4 regions of the Micromonospora sp. NPDC093244 genome follow, and region 3 is predicted to be linked to each of the others. Evidence: riboswitches for the same ligand, from Rfam matches in the RefSeq annotation. Region 3 holds a riboswitch; each other region holds the start of a gene.
What was found. Region 3 has a riboswitch for cyclic di-AMP ahead of AB0N27_RS17325 (NlpC/P60 family protein). Riboswitches for the same ligand answer to the same signal wherever they lie in the genome.
Positions count from the first base shown of each region.

Region 1: linked by a shared signal. The riboswitch ahead of AB0N27_RS15035 (hypothetical protein) and the one ahead of AB0N27_RS17325 (NlpC/P60 family protein) in region 3 are both predicted to bind cyclic di-AMP.
Region 2: linked by a shared signal. The riboswitch ahead of AB0N27_RS29365 (transglycosylase family protein) and the one ahead of AB0N27_RS17325 (NlpC/P60 family protein) in region 3 are both predicted to bind cyclic di-AMP.
Region 4: linked by a shared signal. The riboswitch ahead of AB0N27_RS20345 (C39 family peptidase) and the one ahead of AB0N27_RS17325 (NlpC/P60 family protein) in region 3 are both predicted to bind cyclic di-AMP.

Region 1 is NZ_JBFBEO010000002.1:1,047,534-1,051,944, forward strand. It holds gene AB0N27_RS15025 (heavy metal translocating P-type ATPase) at 1-636, opposite strand, end outside; gene AB0N27_RS15030 (YibE/F family protein) at 951-2,321, shown strand; cyclic di-AMP (ydaO/yuaA leader) riboswitch at 2,488-2,618, shown strand; gene AB0N27_RS15035 (hypothetical protein) at 2,623-3,642, shown strand; gene AB0N27_RS15040 (carbonic anhydrase) at 3,699-4,411, opposite strand, start outside.
Region 2 is NZ_JBFBEO010000011.1:36,544-40,954, reverse strand. It holds gene htpG (molecular chaperone HtpG) at 1-608, shown strand, start outside; gene AB0N27_RS29370 (ThuA domain-containing protein) at 694-1,347, shown strand; cyclic di-AMP (ydaO/yuaA leader) riboswitch at 1,502-1,673, shown strand; gene AB0N27_RS29365 (transglycosylase family protein) at 1,671-2,309, shown strand; gene AB0N27_RS29360 (hypothetical protein) at 2,412-2,771, opposite strand; gene dinB (DNA polymerase IV) at 2,887-4,074, opposite strand; gene AB0N27_RS29350 (VOC family protein) at 4,140-4,411, opposite strand, start outside.
Region 3 is NZ_JBFBEO010000002.1:1,511,378-1,515,788, reverse strand. It holds gene AB0N27_RS17335 (NlpC/P60 family protein) at 1-272, shown strand, start outside; gene AB0N27_RS17330 (peptidoglycan recognition family protein) at 343-2,322, opposite strand; cyclic di-AMP (ydaO/yuaA leader) riboswitch at 2,558-2,692, shown strand; gene AB0N27_RS17325 (NlpC/P60 family protein) at 2,706-3,746, shown strand; gene dcd (dCTP deaminase) at 3,807-4,385, opposite strand.
Region 4 is NZ_JBFBEO010000003.1:383,475-387,885, forward strand. It holds gene AB0N27_RS20330 (alpha/beta hydrolase) at 1-434, opposite strand, end outside; partial or broken gene AB0N27_RS20335 (hypothetical protein) at 487-723, opposite strand; gene AB0N27_RS20340 (hypothetical protein) at 747-1,787, shown strand; gene AB0N27_RS20345 (C39 family peptidase) at 1,860-2,708, opposite strand; cyclic di-AMP (ydaO/yuaA leader) riboswitch at 2,936-3,077, opposite strand; gene AB0N27_RS20350 (hypothetical protein) at 3,380-4,150, opposite strand; gene AB0N27_RS20355 (hypothetical protein) at 4,282-4,411, opposite strand, start outside.

The sequences.
Region 1 (4,411 bases), 460 kb from region 3:
GATCATCGACTCGTCCAGCTCGGCACCGCCCTGGACGATGACCCCGTCGGCCGGCACCCGGCCACCCGGGCGGACCAGCACCACGTCACCCACCCGCAGCGCGTCCACCGGCACCGGTTCGACCCGGCCGTCGGCGGCCACCCGCTCGGCCTCGTCGGGCAGCAGCGCGGCAAGCGCCGCGAGGGCTCCCCGGGCCTGCCCGATGGCCTTCATCTCCTGCCAGTGCCCGAGCAGCATGATGGTGACAAGCGCCGCCAACTCCCACCAGAAGTCCAGGTCGAACGCGCCGACGCTGGTGGCCAGCGACGCGGTGTAGGCGACGGTGATCGCCATCGCGACAAGCAGCATCATCCCCGGTGCCCGGTCTCGCACCTCCCGGACCGCGCCGACCAGGAACGGCCAGCCGCCCCACCAGAACACCACCGAGCCGAGCGCCGGCCCCACCCAGGAACTCCCCGGCACGTCCCAGCGCGGACCGAGCCGGTCCGCCACGAGGTGACTGGTCAGCACCACAGGCACGGTGAGCACCAGGCAGACCCAGAACCGGCGGCGGAACATCGCCGGATCGTGACCGGCGTGCTTGTCGTGCCCACCGTGCTGCTGACCGTGCGGACCATGTGGTGACTCAGCGTGCATGACTCCACGATCCCGGGCCGCGCCCCGCCACGCGGGCGGTTCGGGGACCCCGACACTCCGCCACGACCTGCGTCCCACAGCCTGTGTGGTTAGCATTCCGACGATGGCCCTCGGATCACGACGCTGCGCAGCCCGGCACCGGTGCCGCCGCGACACGGCGGCGCTCCCCGCCGGTCCGACCAGTCGTTCACCGTACGTGATCAAGCGATCGGCATCCCGCGATCCGCCGCGCCCGTCACCGCATTTCCGCGGCGACGGTGAACCGACCGGCCCACCGGCACGTACCCCGCATCGGATTCGTTGGGAGTCTCGCATTGGGTTCCGACCACAGCCGTTCCGTTCCGTCCGCCCCTCCCCGGGTACGGCGGATCCTCGTCGCGACCGTGGTACCCCTGTTCGTCGCCACGGTGCTCGCGGCTGTGGTGCTCTGGCCCCGGGGCGACTCCCCGCAGACCGGCGGCGGCGCGGACGTCCCGCGCTACCACGGCACAGTGACCCGCGTGGTTACCGAACCGTGCCCGCCCACGCCGCAGACCCCGGAGGGCACGCCGAACGCCGGCGACGGGCGGTGCGGCACGGTGGACGTCCGGGTGCAGGACGGGCCGAGCGCCGGGCAGCAGGTCCAGACACCGGTACCGGACGGCCCCGGAGCACCCCGGGTCGACGTCGGCGACGAGGTGATCCTGGTCGAGCTGACCGACCCCGCCGACCCCGGCGCCAGCAACTGGAACATCGCCGAACACCAGCGCGGCACACCGCTGGTGTGGCTGGCGGTGGTCTTCGCCGCCGCGATCGTCGCGTTCGGCAGGTGGCGTGGCCTGGCCGCGCTCGCCGGGCTGGCCGCCAGCTTCGCCATCCTCCTCACCTTCGTGCTGCCGGGCATCGCCGCCGGCCGGTCACCGCTTGTCGTCGCGGTGGTCGGTGCCGCCCTGATCATGTTCGTGGTGCTCTACCTGACACACGGGGTGACCGCGCAGACCTCGGTAGCTGTCCTCGGCACCCTGGGCAGCCTGGTCCTCACCGGCGTGCTCGCCACCATCGCCACCGCAGCCACCCACCTCACCGGTTTCGGCAGCGAGGACGCCACCACGCTGTCGATGTTCCAGGCCGACGTGGACCTGCACGGCCTGCTGCTCGCCGGGATCATCATCGGCTCGCTCGGGGTGCTCGACGACGTGACGGTCACCCAGGCGGCCACCGTCACCGAACTGGCGAACGCCAACCCGGGGCTGACCCGGTTGCAGCTGTACCGGGCTGCCACCCGGGTCGGCCGGGCGCACATCGCCTCCACGGTCAACACGATCGTGCTGGCGTACGCGGGCGCCTCGCTGCCCCTGCTGCTCCTGCTCACCGCCGACACGCGCCCCCTCGGACAGATCCTCACCAGCGAGTTCCTGGCGCAGGAGATCGTCCGCAGCGCCGTGGCCACCCTCGGCCTCATCGCCGCCGTGCCGCTGACCACCGGGCTGGCCGCGGTGGTGACCGCCGCCGGCCGGTCGGCTGCCGAGCCGGCCGAGGGCACCCCCGCTCCCCGGCCCCGGCCGGACCGGGCGGAGGCGTTGGCCGCGCTCAGCTCCCCACGTACTGGTCCACCCCACGAAGCGGACCCGGCGCCTGCCACACCCCCGCCCCCCGCCACCGACAGGTGGCCAGAGACGAACAGGAGCACGGAGACGGCATGGTGACACTCCTCAGCGTGACCAGATCGGGCATCCGGCCTGAGAACCGCATCACTGGTCACTCAACGCCATGGCGATATGACGCTTTTGGTGGGCATCGGGACGTAGCTCAGGGGGTCGACTCTCGGGTAACCTCGCTGCCGGTCACCGCCGAAGGCGCGAATCGGCGCCTGCGGTGCCACCGCCCAATCGCCAACCGGCGAGCCGGGAACCCAGGTACGTGGGGTGAATCCGCGTCAGCGGTAGGGGCCACTTCCGCCCCGAACCCGTCAGCTAACCCGGTCGGCGGTCGACGGAAGGGAACATCGTGACGGCACCCCTACGCCGCTGGTTGACGCCCGTGGTGGCCGTGATCGCCGCACTGACCGTGCTCGCCGGCCCCCTCCCGGCGAACGCTGCCCCGACGACGCCGACGCCGTCCGGGCACGAGGAGGACGGCGAGCCGACACTGCTCACCGACGTCATCGAGAAGACCAACCGGGACTACGTGGCGGCCAAGTCCCAGCTGGACAAGTCCAAGAAGCGGCAGCTCGAACTGGCGCAGGAGGTCGACCGCGCGAAGGCGGATCTGGAGGCGCTGGCGCCGCAGGTCGCGCAGATCGCCGCCCAGTCGTACCGGACCGGGCGGATCGGCGCGATCGCCATGCTGCTGGAGAGCGACGCCCCCGACTCGTTCGTCCGCCGGGCCGCCATGCTCGACGAGATGAACATGGTCAACGAGAAGAAGCTCGCCGAGGTCAACGAGGTGAAGGCCCGCGCGGAGCAGGCCAAGCTGCAACTCGACGCGGAGGTCCGGGAGCAGCAGAAGCAGACTGCCCTGATGGCGAAGGAGAAGCGCGACGCGGACAAGGCGCTCGCCCTCGTCGGCGGGAAGGGCTTCACCGGAGGCCTGGTGGACGCCACCTCGCCGGTGGCCCGGATCGGCCCGGGGCGCACCGCCGACGGCGACTGGAAGGCGCAGTCGTGCAGCGAGGACGACCCGACCACGTCCGGCTGCGTCACGCCGCGCACGCTGCACGCGTACAAGGAGGTCAAGCGGGCCGGCTTCAACCGGTTCGTGGGCTGCTACCGCTCCGGCGGGCCGTGGGAGCACCCGAAGGGCCGCGCCTGCGACTGGTCGTTGCAGAAGAGCGGCTTCAGCCCGTGGCACAACGACGACACCCGCATGTACGGCAACAACGTCGCCGCGTTCCTCATCCGCAACGCCGACCGCCTCGGCATCTACTACGTGATCTGGAACCGGCAGATCTGGTTCCCGGCGACCGGCTGGAAGTCGTACAGCGGACCGTCGAACCACACCGACCACGTACACATGTCGCTGCTCTGACCCACCCGCTCAGCTGATCGAGGGCCGTCCCGCACCGTGGGGCGGCCCTCGTCGCGTCAGGCGGCGGCGGGCGTCGACGGCCCGTCGGGTACGTCGAGCGAGGCGACGCCCGCCGGAACGGCCGCGACCGGGCGCACCACACCGGCGGCGAGCCGGTACGACACGCCCACCACCGCGCACCGTCCCCGCGTCACCGCGTCGGCCAGCACGGACGACTGTTCCAGCAACGCCTCGACGGTCTGTGCGATGTGGATGTCGACGATGCCGTCGATGTCGTCGACACCGTCGGCGGCGGCGCGACGGAGGCTGGGCAGCACGGCGTCCACGACTGCGCCCAGGTGCCCTTCGGGTGCCACGCCGGTGGCGGCGACCTCACGGGCCGCCTGGACCGCGCCGCACGAGTCGTGGCCCAGCACCACTACGAGCGGGGTGCCGAGCACCGTCACCGCGTATTCCACGCTGCCCAGCACCTCCGGGCCGGTCGTGTGCCCGGCCGTGCGGACCACGAACAGGTCACCCAGCCCCCGGTCGAAGATGATCTCGGCGGCGAGCCGGGAGTCGGAGCAGCCGACGATCACCGCGAACGGGTGCTGCCCGTCGGCCACCGCGGCCCGGTGCCCGGCGTCCTGGTTGGGGTGGCGCGGGGAGCCGCTGACGAAGCGCCGGTTGCCGGCGGCCAGCTCGGCGTACGCCAGGGCCGGCTCGGTGATCGTCGACGACTGGTCGGCGCTCCGCTGCGGACCCGGCTGCCCGCCGGGTGCTCCGGGAA
Region 2 (4,411 bases), on a different contig from region 3:
GGTACGCCACAGGCGACTCCCGGGCCACCATCGAGAACTCCCCGCACCTGGAGGCGTTCCGGGCCAAGGGCCACGAGGTGCTGCTCCTGACCGACCCCGTCGACGAGGTGTGGGTCGAGCGGGTCGGCACGTACGACGGCCGGCAGTTGCGCTCCATCGCCAAGGGCGAGGTCGACCTGGACACCGACGAGGAGAAGCAGCAGGCCGAGACCGAACGTGAGCAGCAGCGGCAGGAGTTCGCCGCGCTCGTCGAATGGCTGGGCACCACCCTCGCCGACAGTGTCCGGGAGGTCCGCCTGTCGTCGCGGCTGACCACCTCACCGGCCTGCGTCGTCGGGGACGCGCACGATCTCACCCCGACGCTGGAGAAGATGTACCGGGCGATGGGGCACGAGATTCCGTCCACCAAGCGGATCCTGGAGATCAACCCGGGTCATCCGCTGGTCGCCGGGCTGCGCAAGGCCCACGAGCAGGGCGACTCCTCCGAGACCCTGACCGAGACGGCCGAACTGCTGTACGGCCTGGCGGTACTCGCCGAGGGCGGCGAACTGGCCGACCCGGCCCGCTTCACCCGGACGCTCGCCGACCGGCTGGCCCGCACCCTGTAGTCGCTCCGACCGGCGGGGCACCCGGCAGGGGCCCCGCCGGCACGCGACCCTGATCTCTGCCCGAACGTCGATTCCGGGAGGGCTCGTGCCTGTCGACACCGTGATCTTCAGCGGCCAGGGGCCGCACGGCGACCCCTGGCACCCGTTGGCGCAGACCAGCGCCATCCTCGCGGACATCATCGGTGGTGCCGCCGTCATGACGTCCGTCGACCGGCTCGCGACCGCGCTCGACGGTGCCCGACTGCTGGTGGTGAACGCGAGCGCCGACCGGTCCTCCCCGGTCCCCGACGACGCGCTCCTCGGGCTCGTTCTCGACGGCTTCCTGGCCGGCGGCGGCAACCTGCTCGCCGTCCACAGCGCGACCCTCGCGTTTCCCCGGGTGCCGAGCTGGCGTGCCACGATCGGCGCCGCCTGGGAGCACGGCCGTTCGTTCCATCCGCCGATCGGTTCCAGTCTCATCCGGCGGACCGCCGTCGCGCATCCGATCACCGAGGGGCTCGGCGACATCGAGGTCTTCGACGAGCGCTACACCGACCTGGAACGGGTCGACGGCGTCCACATCGAGCCGCTCTACGGGCACCGGGAGGACGGCGTCTTCCACCCGCTCGTCTGGGCCCGCACGGCAGGGGACAGCCGGATCGTCTACAGCGCCCTCGGCCACGACGGCCGGTCGTACGAGTCGCCAGGCCACGTCGAGCTGCTGCGTCGAATCGTCGCCTGGCTCCGCCCCGAGCGCTGATCGCAAACGGTCCATCGTGGTCACTGCACAGTGCCGCGAGGCCCGCAACCGGTGGGCGCAACGCCGAGCGCTGCCCGGTGAACAACTTCACAGCGAGTGGGCGTTCGTCACCGACCGTGCCTAACGTCGGTCGGGTTCGCCACTGCGGACACCACGGCCGGCAACGCCAAATCCTGCCCCCGGTCGTCGGAACCCAGTCCACCGGGCAGGAGCGGGGGACCCAGGTTTTCCGGTGCACGTCACCTCGGGGTGAAGCCGCCACCGCGCGGCCGGGCTCCTCGGCCCGAACCCGACAGCTCACCTCGCCGGCGTGGAGGAAACTCATGACTTCTGCTCACACGCCCCGTCATCGACGGGTCACCACCCGCCGCCTCGCCGTCGGCACCCTCGCCGTCGGCGCGGTCACCGGTGCTGTCGCCCTCTTCGGCCCGGCCGCCCCGGCGCAGGCCGGCGTCAACTGGGACGCGATCGCCAAGTGCGAGTCCGGCGGCAACTGGAAGACCAACACCGGTAACGGCTACTACGGCGGTTTGCAGTTCTCGCAGAGCACCTGGGCCGGTTACGGCGGCAAGAAGTACGCCGCACGCGCCGACCTGGCCAGCCGCGGCGAGCAGATCGCCGTCGCCGAGAAGGTGCTCGACGGGCAGGGCATCGGCGCCTGGCCGACCTGCGGCAAGAAGGGCGGCTCGTCGGGCGGCTCCGCCACGAAGTCGACCAAGTCGACGGAGTCGAGCTCGAAGCCCAGGCCGTCGCGCGGCGAGAAGCCGGCGACGCGCGACCACGAGCGCACCGCGCCCGCGGCGGGCGGCGAGACGTACACCGTCAAGCCGGGCGACACCCTGTCGGAGATCGCCGACCGCCAGCGCTCGACCGGCGGCTGGCAAGCGCTGTACGAGCGCAACCGGCAGCTGATCGGCGCCGACCCGGGTCTGATCTTCCCGGGTCAGCGGCTCAGCCTCTGACGCACGACGCACGACGCACGACGCACGACGCACGACGCACGACGCACGAACGCTCGGCCGGGTCACCGGCCGAGCGTTCGTGTGTGACGACGCGGGTAGCGGTCAGGCCGCGGTGGCGGACGCCTTCTGCTCTCGCTGCTGCGCGGGCAGCGGCCCGGCGTTGCGGCCCCAGCGCGGCGCGGTCCCGCCGGGCCAGCCGGGGCGGCTCTCGTCCCGTACGTCGTCGACTGTCGTCTCGACCGAGGTGGACTCGCCGCGGGCCAGCCGCAGCGAGTGCTCGGCGCCGGTGCGGGCCTCGCACGGCCACCCCTGGCCGGCGCACTGGAGATTGCGGCAGTGCCCCTCGTCGTCCGGCTCGTGGGCGCTCAGCACGTCGACCGCGAGCTGCCAGAGCAGCGGGTCGGTCACGTCGTGCGGACGCTCGACGCGACGGCTCGGTCGGTTGCTGGTGTCGTCGGACATCGTGGGTCCCCCTCGTCAGGCTGGTCCCCTCAAGGGTCACCCGTGGGCGGTCGGCTAAACCGCCGACCTGCTGTGATGTGTCACCGATCGCAGAAACTCGGCCGCCAAGAGACCATCAGTCGGGCAATAGCGGCATCTCGACGCCGGGATCGCGGCCGAGCAGCACCGCCCGGGTGAGGGCCGCCGATCCGAACCGGTCACGGACCGCGTCGACCGCCGCGTCGAGGTCGGTGCCGGGGTCGGGTTGGAAGGGCAGCTCCGGCTGGACCGGGTTGTCGTCGAGGTTGCCCACCGAGACGCCGATCAGGGTCACGCCCCGCCTGTCGATCTCGGGCCGGGTCGCCCGCAGCAGCGCCCGTGCGGCGGCGAGCACCTGAGTGGTGTCCGCGGTCGCCTTGCCCACCGTGTGCGAGCGGGTGGCCCGCGTGTAGTCGCCGAAGCGAAGCCGCAGCACCACCGTGCGGCCGGCCCGTCCGGCGGCCCGCATCCGCCTGGTGACCCGGTCGACCAGGCCGGCGAGGATCGCGTCCAGCTCGGCCGCCGCGTGCGGGGCGGGGCTCAGCGCGTGCTGCGCGCCCATCGACCCACGCCTGCGGCCCACCTGCACCGGCCGGGGGTCACGGTTGTGGGCCAGAGCGTGCAGGTGCCGGCCCGCGCCCCCGCCGAGCAGCGAGACCAGCGCCGCCTCACCGAGCCGGGCCACGTCGCCGACGGTACGGATCCGGCGTTCGCGCAGCTTCGCAGCGGTGATCGGACCGACACCCCAGAGCCGCTCGACCGGCAGCGGATGCAGGAACGCCAGTTCGCCGTCGGGTGCGACCACCAGCAGCCCGTCCGGTTTCGCCACCCCGCTTGCCACCTTCGCCAGGAACTTCGTCCGCGCCACGCCCACCGTGATGGGCAGGCCGACCTGCTCGCGGACCTCCCGACGCAGACCCTCGGCGATGTCGGCCGGGGGCCCGACCAGGCGGCGCAGGCCGCCCACGTCCAGGAACGCCTCGTCGATGGAGAGCCCCTCGACCAGCGGGGTGGTCCGCCGGAAGATCTCGAACACCGCCCGGCTCGCCACCGTGTACGCGGACATGCGCGGCGGCACCACTATCGCGTCGGGGCACAGCCGGCGCGCCTGCCGACCGCCCATGGCGCTGCGGACGCCGCGCGCCTTCGCCTCGTAGCTGGCCGCGAGCACCACCCCGCCGCCGACGATCACCGGGCGTCGCCGCAGGCGTGGGTCGTCGCGCTGCTCGACCGACGCGTAGAAGGCGTCCAGGTCGGCGTGCAGGATGGTGGCCCCGGGCGACACGTACACATGTTCGCATAGTGCCTGTCGCCACTGTAGTGACCTGGGCGAACGCGGTCACGTGCCGATCAGTCGAGGCAGAACTCGTTGCCCTCGGGGTCGGCCATGACGAGGTGGCCGGCACCCAGCGGGGGAGCGGGCTCGTGTCGGGCGAGCCGGGTGGCGCCGTACGCGACGAGCCGTTCGGCCTCCGCTTCGAGGGCCGCCATCCGCTCGTCCCCGGCGAGGCCCGGCGCCGCGCGGACATCCAGGTGGACGCGATTCTTGACCTGCTTGCCCTCGGGTACGCGCTGGAAGAACAGCCGTGGTCGGGAGCCCTCGGGGTCGACCACCGCCGAGG
Region 3 (4,411 bases):
ACTCGTTCGACTGCTCGGGTCTGACCCAGTACGCGTACAAGTCGGCGGGGATCTACCTCACCCACCACACGGGTGACCAGTGGAACGAGGGCAAGGCTGTCTCGCGAGCCGACGCCCGCCCCGGTGATCTGGTCTTCTTCTTCTCCGGCCTGAGCCATGTCGGGCTGTATCTGGGCAATGGCCAGATGGTGCACGCGCCACGTGCCGGTAAACCTGTGCAGGTGTCCAGCATCAACACGATGCCGGTCGCCGGGTTCCGCAGACCCGGCTGATCCGCCCCAGGCACGACGACGGCCCCCGGTCACCGACCGGGGGCCGTCGTGGTTTCTCAGGAGTTGCCGGTCAGCGGGGCGCGCCCACCGGGGAGGGCAGCAACTGCACGTCGTCCAGGTTGACGTACATGATGCGGTGGCCGAACTGGATCTGCGCGTACCGGTTCTTGCCGCGGATCACCGTCCAGTCGCCGGGCGATGAGCCGTCGAACGTGCTGGCCCGGTAGTACTCGCCGGCCAGCACCGCGCCGACGGAGTACCGCTGACCGGCGGCCAGGGTGTACTGCAACGGGGAGATGGTCTGGTAGGGCACGCCTTCGGGGTAGGCGGCCTCCTCCGGGTACGCCCGCCCGTACACCGGGATGGTGGCCCGGCCGGGCTTCGGGACGGCAACCACGCCGACGGTCCAGCTCGCGGTGGGGGCGGACGCCGGGTTGTGGAACCAGGCCTTCTGTCCGAGGTACCAGATGGCCGTCCAGTCGCCCTGCCGCCCTGCGAGGGCGTACGTCTGGCCGGCGGAGGCCCGGGCGCCGTGGTCGGACACCTCCATGGTGTTCGGGGTGCCGTCGGGGCGCAGCGCGATGTCGTTCACCAGCGGCGCGTCCGCGGACGGCGCGGTGCGCAGCACCACCGACGAGGAGCCGCGCGGTGTGCACGGCACGCCGGGGGTGACGCATCCGATGAACGCGGGCTGGTTGGTGGCGTAGTCCGGGTCGATCCGGACGAGGCCGGTGGCCGGGGTGCCGGTGTCCAGTCGCGGGGCGTGCAGCAGGTCGAAGTAGTGCGTCCAGTCCCAGTACGGCCCCGGGTCCCAGTGCATCCCGCGTACTGTCGACGCGACGGTGCCTGGCACGTTGTCGTGACCGATGATGTGCTGACGGTCCAGCGGGATGCCGAGCCGCAGCGCGAGGTGCCGGACGAGCTTCGCCGAGGTCCGGTACATCGCCTCGGTGTACCAGGTGCCCTGGGCGGCGAAGCCCTCGTGCTCCAGCCCGATCGACTTGGCGTTGACGTACCAGTTGCCGGCGTGCCAGCCGACGTCCTTGGTCTTGACGTGCTGGGCGATGTGCCCGTCCACCGACCGCAGCGAGTAGTGCCAGCTCACGTACGTCGGGTCCTGGACGAGTTTCAGCGTGGTCGCCCAGCTCGCCTCGGTGTCGTGGATGACGATGTACTCGATCTTCTGCCGGGCGGGCCGGTCGGAGAGGTCGTGGTTGCCGTAGTCGCCGTCGCCGAACGCCTGGTAGGGCGCCGGGATCCACTCGCAGGAGATGGTGCGGGGGCACTCCAGCCCGTCCGGGCGGGCGAGGCGACGCAGACCCAGCCGGTCCAGCCAGGAACGCTCCGGTCGTACCGCGCTGGCCGGCAGCGTGATCCGCTGGCCGTCGTCGGTCACCCGGGACTCGCCGGCGCTGATCGTGGTGAAGACCTCGTCGGCGAAGGCCGCCGCCGCGTCGGCGCTGTCCGCGCCGGCGTAGCGGGCCACCGCGCCGTACCAGGTGGCCGGGTCGGTGCCGGCTCCGACCGGGGCACCCAACTCCCGCTGGTACGACGCGAGCAGCGCCGCCCCGCCACGGATGTTGGCGTTCGGGTCGGTACGCAGCGACTCGGGTGCGGCGCCGGTCAGCGCGGCGGCGGCGTCCACGGTCTGCAACGCGGCCGGGGGCGGCGCGGGGTCCTCGGCGGGCGCGGTCGCGGGTGCCAGCGCGGGCCGGGAGTCGTCGCCACGCGGGTCCTCGGTGCCGGTGTCGTGGTGGCCGCGTCCGGGCAGGGCGGCCACGTGGCGGGCGTCGGTCAGGTGCATCGGGCCGTAGCCGCCGCTGGTGCTCGGTGTGCCGGCGTTGCTGTCCCAGCGGGACTCCAGGTAGGAGACACCGAGCAGCACGGTGGTCGGCACGCCGTACTCAGTCGCCGCGGCGGCGTACTGCTGCTGGCGGTCGGGGGCGGGCGCCGCTGCGGCGCCAGCGGGTGGCGGTATCGCGGTCGAGGCGGCGACCACGGCGGCGGCGAGCAGGGCGAGCCGGCCGGCGGACAGGGTTGGACGGTGCATCGAACCCCCCAGATTTGCGCGGATGAAGGTGAGGTCACCTTCGCGCCGCCCGGGAGCCCGCGTCAATACCTTTCCATCTGTCGAAGTCTTCGGAAAGAAATCTTCGCGTACGCCCCGTGACTCTCTCCAATCGGTACGGAGTGTCACGGCCGCACGGGTTGCGGATCGGTAACGGGCGTCTCTACTCTGGTCATTTGTCGGCCCGACAGCAGGTCCGCCCAGCCCGGGCGGTAACGGACCGACACCGCCGAGTCGCTTCCGAGCGAACCGGGGACCCACGTCCCCCGGGGTGAATCCGCAGCCACTGCGGTAGGGCGCAACTTCCCGCCCGAACCCGTCAGCTAACCCGGTAGGCGGTCAGGAAGAAGGAGAACGGAACCCCGGTGGCACTCCATGCCCCGCGGCCGTCGTCCGAGCGGCCGGCAGCAGCCGGCCCGACGTCGATCGTGCCGCGTCCACGCTGGTCCCGCTTCACCACCGCTCTCGCCGCACTGGCCGGCGTCGCCGTCGTCCTGACCGGCAGCGCCACCGCGGCCCACGCCGACCCGTCAGTCGCCGAGATCGAACGCCAGATCGACGCCGACTGGAACAAACTCGAACCGATCATCGAACGGCACAACGCCACCCGGATCGACCTTGCCGCCAAGCGCAAGCAGGCCGACGCGTTGGCCGCCCAGATCGCCCCGCTGGAGCGTCAGGTCGACGCCGCGATGGACAAGGTCAGCGCCCTGGCCGTACGCGCGTACAAGGGCGAGAACGTCTCCACCGTCAACGCCGTGCTGGGCAGCCGGTCGCCGAGCGAGGTCGTCGGGCAGCTCGAAATGCTCGACCGTTTCGCGCACAACCAGCAGCAGGACGTCCGCGAGGTGGCCGACCTGCGCGACGAGCTGGCGGCGAAGAAGGCCCCGCTGGACGAGATGGTGTCCCAGCTGACCCGCACCGAGGCCCAGCTGGCGGCGAAGAAGAAGCAGATCAACGAGGAGATCGACCGCCTCCAGAAGCTGCGCCTCAAGGTGTACGGCAACGGGGGCGGCGGCCCGCTGCGTCCCGCGCCCTGCCCGGCGAGCTACCCCGGCGGTGCCGCCGGCACGGCAGTGAAGTTCGCCTGCGCGCAGATCGGCAAGCCCTACGTGTGGGGCGCCGAGGGCCCGAACTCGTACGACTGCTCCGGGCTGATGCTCGCCGCGTGGGCGAAGGCCGGCGTGAGCCTGCCGCACAACGCCGCCGCGCAGAGCCGGGTCACGAAGAACGTCAGCCGGGCCGACCTGCGCGCCGGTGACCTGGTCTTCTACTACAGCGACATCCACCACGTCGGCATGTACGTCGGCAACGGCTGGGTGGTGCACGCCTCCCAGGCCGGTCAGCCGGTCAAGATGAAGAAGGTCGACGACGGCCCGATCCACAGCTACGGCCGCCCCGGCTGATCAGAGGTGACCGAAGGGCCCGTCGCGATCCGTTCGCGGCGGGCCCTCGTCGTTCTTGCCTCAGCGGGTCGGCCAGGTGCGCCAGTGCTGCCAGGCGCGGCTGGGCGTCGGCCCCCGCTGGCCCTGGTAGCGCGAGCCGTACACCGCCGAGCCGTACGGGTGCTCGGCCGGCGAGGAGAGCCGGAAGATGCACAGCTGGCCGATCTTCATGCCCGGCCAGAGCGTGATCGGCAGGTTCGCCACGTTCGACAGCTCCAGCGTCACGTGCCCCGAGAAGCCCGGGTCGATGAAGCCGGCGGTGGAGTGGGTGAGCAGGCCGAGGCGGCCCAGACTCGACTTGCCCTCCAGCCGGCCGGCGAGCTGGTCGCCAAGCGAGATCACCTCGAGCGTCGAGGCGAGCACGAACTCCCCCGGGTGCAGCACGAACGGCTCGCCATCGGGCACCTCGACCACCGAGGTCAGGTCGTCCTGCTGCATGGCCGGGTCGATGTGGGTGTAGAGGTGGTTGTTGAAGACCCGGAACAACCTGTCGAGTCGCACGTCGATGCTGGACGGTTGGACCAGCATGGGCTCGAAGGGCTCCAGGCCCAGCGAGCCGGCCTTGATCTCGGAGACCAGGTCGCGGTCGGAGAGCAGCATCGGACCACCATAGCGCCTTGCGTGCC
Region 4 (4,411 bases), on a different contig from region 3:
TCGGTGACCATCGGGTCGTGCTCGCCGCGGGCCAGCACCACAGGCACGTCGGTGGCGGCGATCAGGGCGGCCAGGTCGGGCTCGCCGACGGCGAACGCGCCGGGATCCATGGCGAGGCGCCACCGGCCGTCGACCTGCCGCAGCCCGGCGTCCACCACCGGATGGTCCGGTGGGAGCAGGCCGACCAGCCCGGAGACCCGCAGGTAGCGGCGTGCCGCCTCGGTGCGGTTGGCGAACCAGCTGACCGGGCGGGCGGCGAGCGCGGCGGCGCGGTCCAGCTCGGCGGGCGACCAGACCGCCTTGATGCCCAGCCCGACCACCGCGTCGACGGGCAGTCCGGCGTCGCGGGCGGCCAGCGCGAGACCGACGACGCCGCCGAGCGAATGCCCGAGCACGACGAGCCGGTCGTCGGCCGCGGGCGATCCGGTCGGCAAGACCAGTGAAGGAGTACGACGGCAGCGGCGCCGACCAGCCGTGACCGGCCAGGTCCGGGGCGAGCCACCGCGCGGCCCAGTGCTGCTCCAGCAGCGGCGCCCAGGGCAGCCACACGTCGCCGCTCGCCCCCATCCCGTGCAGCAGCAGCAGGATCGGTCCGCGACCGGCTTGACCACCCGATTCATCCGCCACGGCCGCAGTCTCCCACGGTTCGCGGCCCGGAACGAGAGTCGAACGCGGACCCGACCGGCGGTGATCCACTGTAGAGTGCGGCGCCTGGACGGGCATCGTCGTCGCGGGAGGGAGCCTCCGTGCTCAGAAGGCATCGATCAACACTGGTGGCGGCGGTGGCCGTCGTCGCCCTCGGCGCGGCACCGGGCGCGCCCGCGCTCGGCACACCGTCGGGCGCAGCGCCGCACGGCGCGGCTGTCGCGGCGGCCGACCGGGTCCTGCGGGTCTACAACAACAACATCGAGAACCTGGTGGTGAACAACGCCGACGGGAGCTGCACCCGGATCTCCGGACCGGACCACCTGACCTCGATCCTGGTCGACGACGCCGGACGCACAGGCACCAGCGGTGTGGTGGCGCCGGACCTGCTGATCGTGCAGCAGGTGCGCGGCACCGGCCAGGCCGAGGCGTACGCCGACCAGCTGTCGGCGAAGTTCGGCTACCCGGCTGGCACGTACGGGGCCATCGTGGCCTGGGCGGACCCGGAGCCGTGGGGCAGCACGCACAAGTGCAGTTCCCAGTCGCTGGGCGACCTGAAGAAGAAGCAGACCAACGCGATCATCTGGAACACCAGGACGCTCAGCCTCGCCGCCGGCGACATCTCCAAGTACTGGAGCGCGGGCTGGCTCAAGCCGGGCACGGCGTACGCCAACGGCGCCGGGTGCACGCTGTACAAGCCGCCGAACAGCGACCCGGACAGCACCGACTACTACAAGTGGAAGCGGACCAGCGCCATCGCGGCCCGGTTCACGATCAGGGCGACCGGCACCAGCGTGTTCGCGGCGACCATGCACCTGCCGCAGGAGAACCGGCAGAACGCGTGCGCCGGCGACGGCGACCGGGGCATCGCCAACAGCGGCATCCACCTGGGCGCGGACGCGACGAGCCTGTTGAACGCCTCCACGATCCGGATCGTGGGGATCGACGCGAACCGCACGGGCATCGCGGCCAGCACGCTGAGCGGCTACGGCATGACCGGCTACGGCTCGGCCGCCACCAGCGGGTCCAGCAAGATCGACTATCTGTTCGTGAAGGGCACCGTACGGCCGTCCAGCATCGGGCACACGGTCAGCGGGACGAAGTCGAACCACCTCGCGCTGTACGGCTTCATCGACTACTGAGCACGACACGAAGACGCCGCGGGCGCCGACCCCTCGTGGGGGACGGCGCCCGCGGCGGTCCATCCGCCTGGGTCAGGCGGAGTAGCCCCGGGTGGCGATCCAGTTGGCCAGGTCGATCGTGGTGATCCAGTACGACGCGTCGGCCGCGTTCGCCGAGTCGGCGATCCGCACGGTCCGGCCGTTGTCCCGGTAACCCACCACGGCGATGTAGTGCCCACCGCCGTAGGAGTGCCAGCCGCCGTTGGTGTCGACGGCGTCGCCGGCGACGTTGGCCACCACGCCACGGCCGTCGGTGATGGCCTTGACGACGTCGGCCTGGAGCTGGTCCATCTGGGCCGGGCTGGGCGAGCCCGCGAACATCCGGGTCCGGTACGGGGAACCCTTCACCTCGGCGTTGAGCACGCGGGTGGTGTCAAGTGCCGAGTTGGTGCCCATCTCGGTGGTGCCCAGTTCGGCGGCGAGTTCGTTCTGGGTGCGGTCGATGCCGCTGGCGCTGAGCGCGTTGCGGGTGGCCGCCGGACCGCAGTTGTAGTACGTGTTCTGCGCCTCGTAGTCGTAGTCGAGCACCTTCGTCGCGGGCGGCTTCGGCGGTGTCGGCTTACGGGTGAGGTCCGGGTTGCCGCTGGCCTTCGCGGCGGGTGACGCGGCGCTGGTGGCCGGGGCGGCGCTGCTCGGCGCGGCGCTGGCCGAGGGGGACGCGACGCGCGCCTGGCCACGGGAGGCGGCAAGGTCGCTGCGCATCTCGGCGACTGTGGTCGCGCTGTGCTGGCCGGCCGGGGCGTCGTCGGTGTCGGTGAGCAGGACACCGGAGGTGGCCGCGAGCGCGAGGGCCGCGGCGGAGGCGGCGACGATCTGGTACGGACGTTCGGTGGTGAGACGGCGGAGCTGACGCTTCAGGGTGTGCTTCACGGGGTCCTCCACGGTTCGGGGGGAGAGCGGCACACCGGGGCCGAGCCGGTATCCAGGCAGGCGCCAGCGCGCGAACCGTGGTCCGCGGATGGTGAACCGCTCGAGGGGAACGCCCGGCGCTGCCGGGCGGGAAGGGCGATGACCCGGGGGTCAGCTCACCAGACGGATGAGCGGGGGCACCGCCGCGCCGTGGAGGCGGGGGAACAAGCAAAGGGTGGAGAGGTGCTGCACGAGGATGGAACTCCTTCCGACACCGCCTACCGGGTTAGCTGACGGATTCGGGCGGGAAGATCGCCCTACCGCGGGCCGTGGCTCGCGGATTCACCCCGGACTTACTGGTGGGTCCCCGGTTCGTTGATCACGATTGAGCGGGTCGGCGCGGCGTCGCCTCTTGCGATCGGTAACCGCACCGGACGGGACGACACTACTGGCCGGTGCGTACGCCTGCCAAGCCGCGTCCACCTGCGTAAACATCATTCTGGGCGACAATTTCTGCGCGTATTGCCGATGACGTGACTCGATGGGACAACCGGTTACGGCGACGCCTGTGGTCGACAACCGGACAGGCCGTCGACAACGACGTCGGATTCGTGCGAACAACGGGCCCGATCGCGTCGAGCGCCCGATTTTGCGGGCCCGTGACCGGGCTCACGTCACAGATCGGGCTCAACCGACGGGCCGGCTCAACTGACGCGCGCCGGGCGCCAGCGGGCCACCGCGGCCTGACGTACCGCACCGGTCGCCGCCCGGCGGGCCGGCGCCGGGCCGGGCCGCAGTCGGGCCGCGGCCGCGTACGCCTCCTCGGCGAGGGTGCGGGCCGATTCGGCGGCCAGTTCCGCGTCCCGCCAGGCCGACCGTTCCCGCTCGGCGGCGACCCGGTAGTCGGCGAGCCTCGCGTCCCTGATCGCCCGGGCGAGCAGCACCTCCTGCTCGACGGGGTGCCGGCGGGGATCCCAACCCCGCCGGTGCCCGAACACGTCACCGAGCTGCCCCATGGTCAGCTCCCCGCGCCAGTACGCCGCCATCGCGGCCCGGTGCAGGTACCGCTCCCGGGCGGCGTACTCGGCCGGGGTGTGCGGGGTACGCGGGGTGGGCAGCGCCCCGGCGCCGGCGAACCGACGGGCCACGGTGTCCGCCTCGTCGTACCCGGCCCAGGCCCGCTCGGCCTCCTCCTGAATGACCAGCCAGTCAGCCCGTCGCCGTCGGGCGGTCTGCGCGGCGCCGGCGGCGGCGACAGCCACCTCCTCGGCGTACCGGCGCCTGTCGGCGGCTGCGGCGGCTGCGGCCTCCCGGGCGGTGGGCGCGGTCGGGCCCGGCTCACCCGTCGGCCCGTCCCGCTCCGGGCGGGCGACGAGAACGGCGGGCACGCTCAACGCCAGCAGGAACAGCACCGACCAGATGGCGGCGGCCTGCGGTACCTCGGTCAGGAACTGGTAGAAGACAACGGTCTCCATGATCGACACCTCGGAACGACAGCGATGCGACGGTGAGCCGCACGGGCCGGGCGGGTCGTGGCGTGGCCACGGGCCGACGGGTGCGGGTGGTTGATCGACAGGCGCGGCGGCGGGACGCTCGTCCCGATGGCTCAGCGGGAGGGCGGGGCCCGGGGTGCCCGGCTGGCCGGGCCGCGGGCGTGGGGCCGCCACTCGGACCGGGCAGCGCTCGCCGCGGTGACACCCGTGGCGGCGGGCAGGATGCCGGCGGCCAGCCGGGCG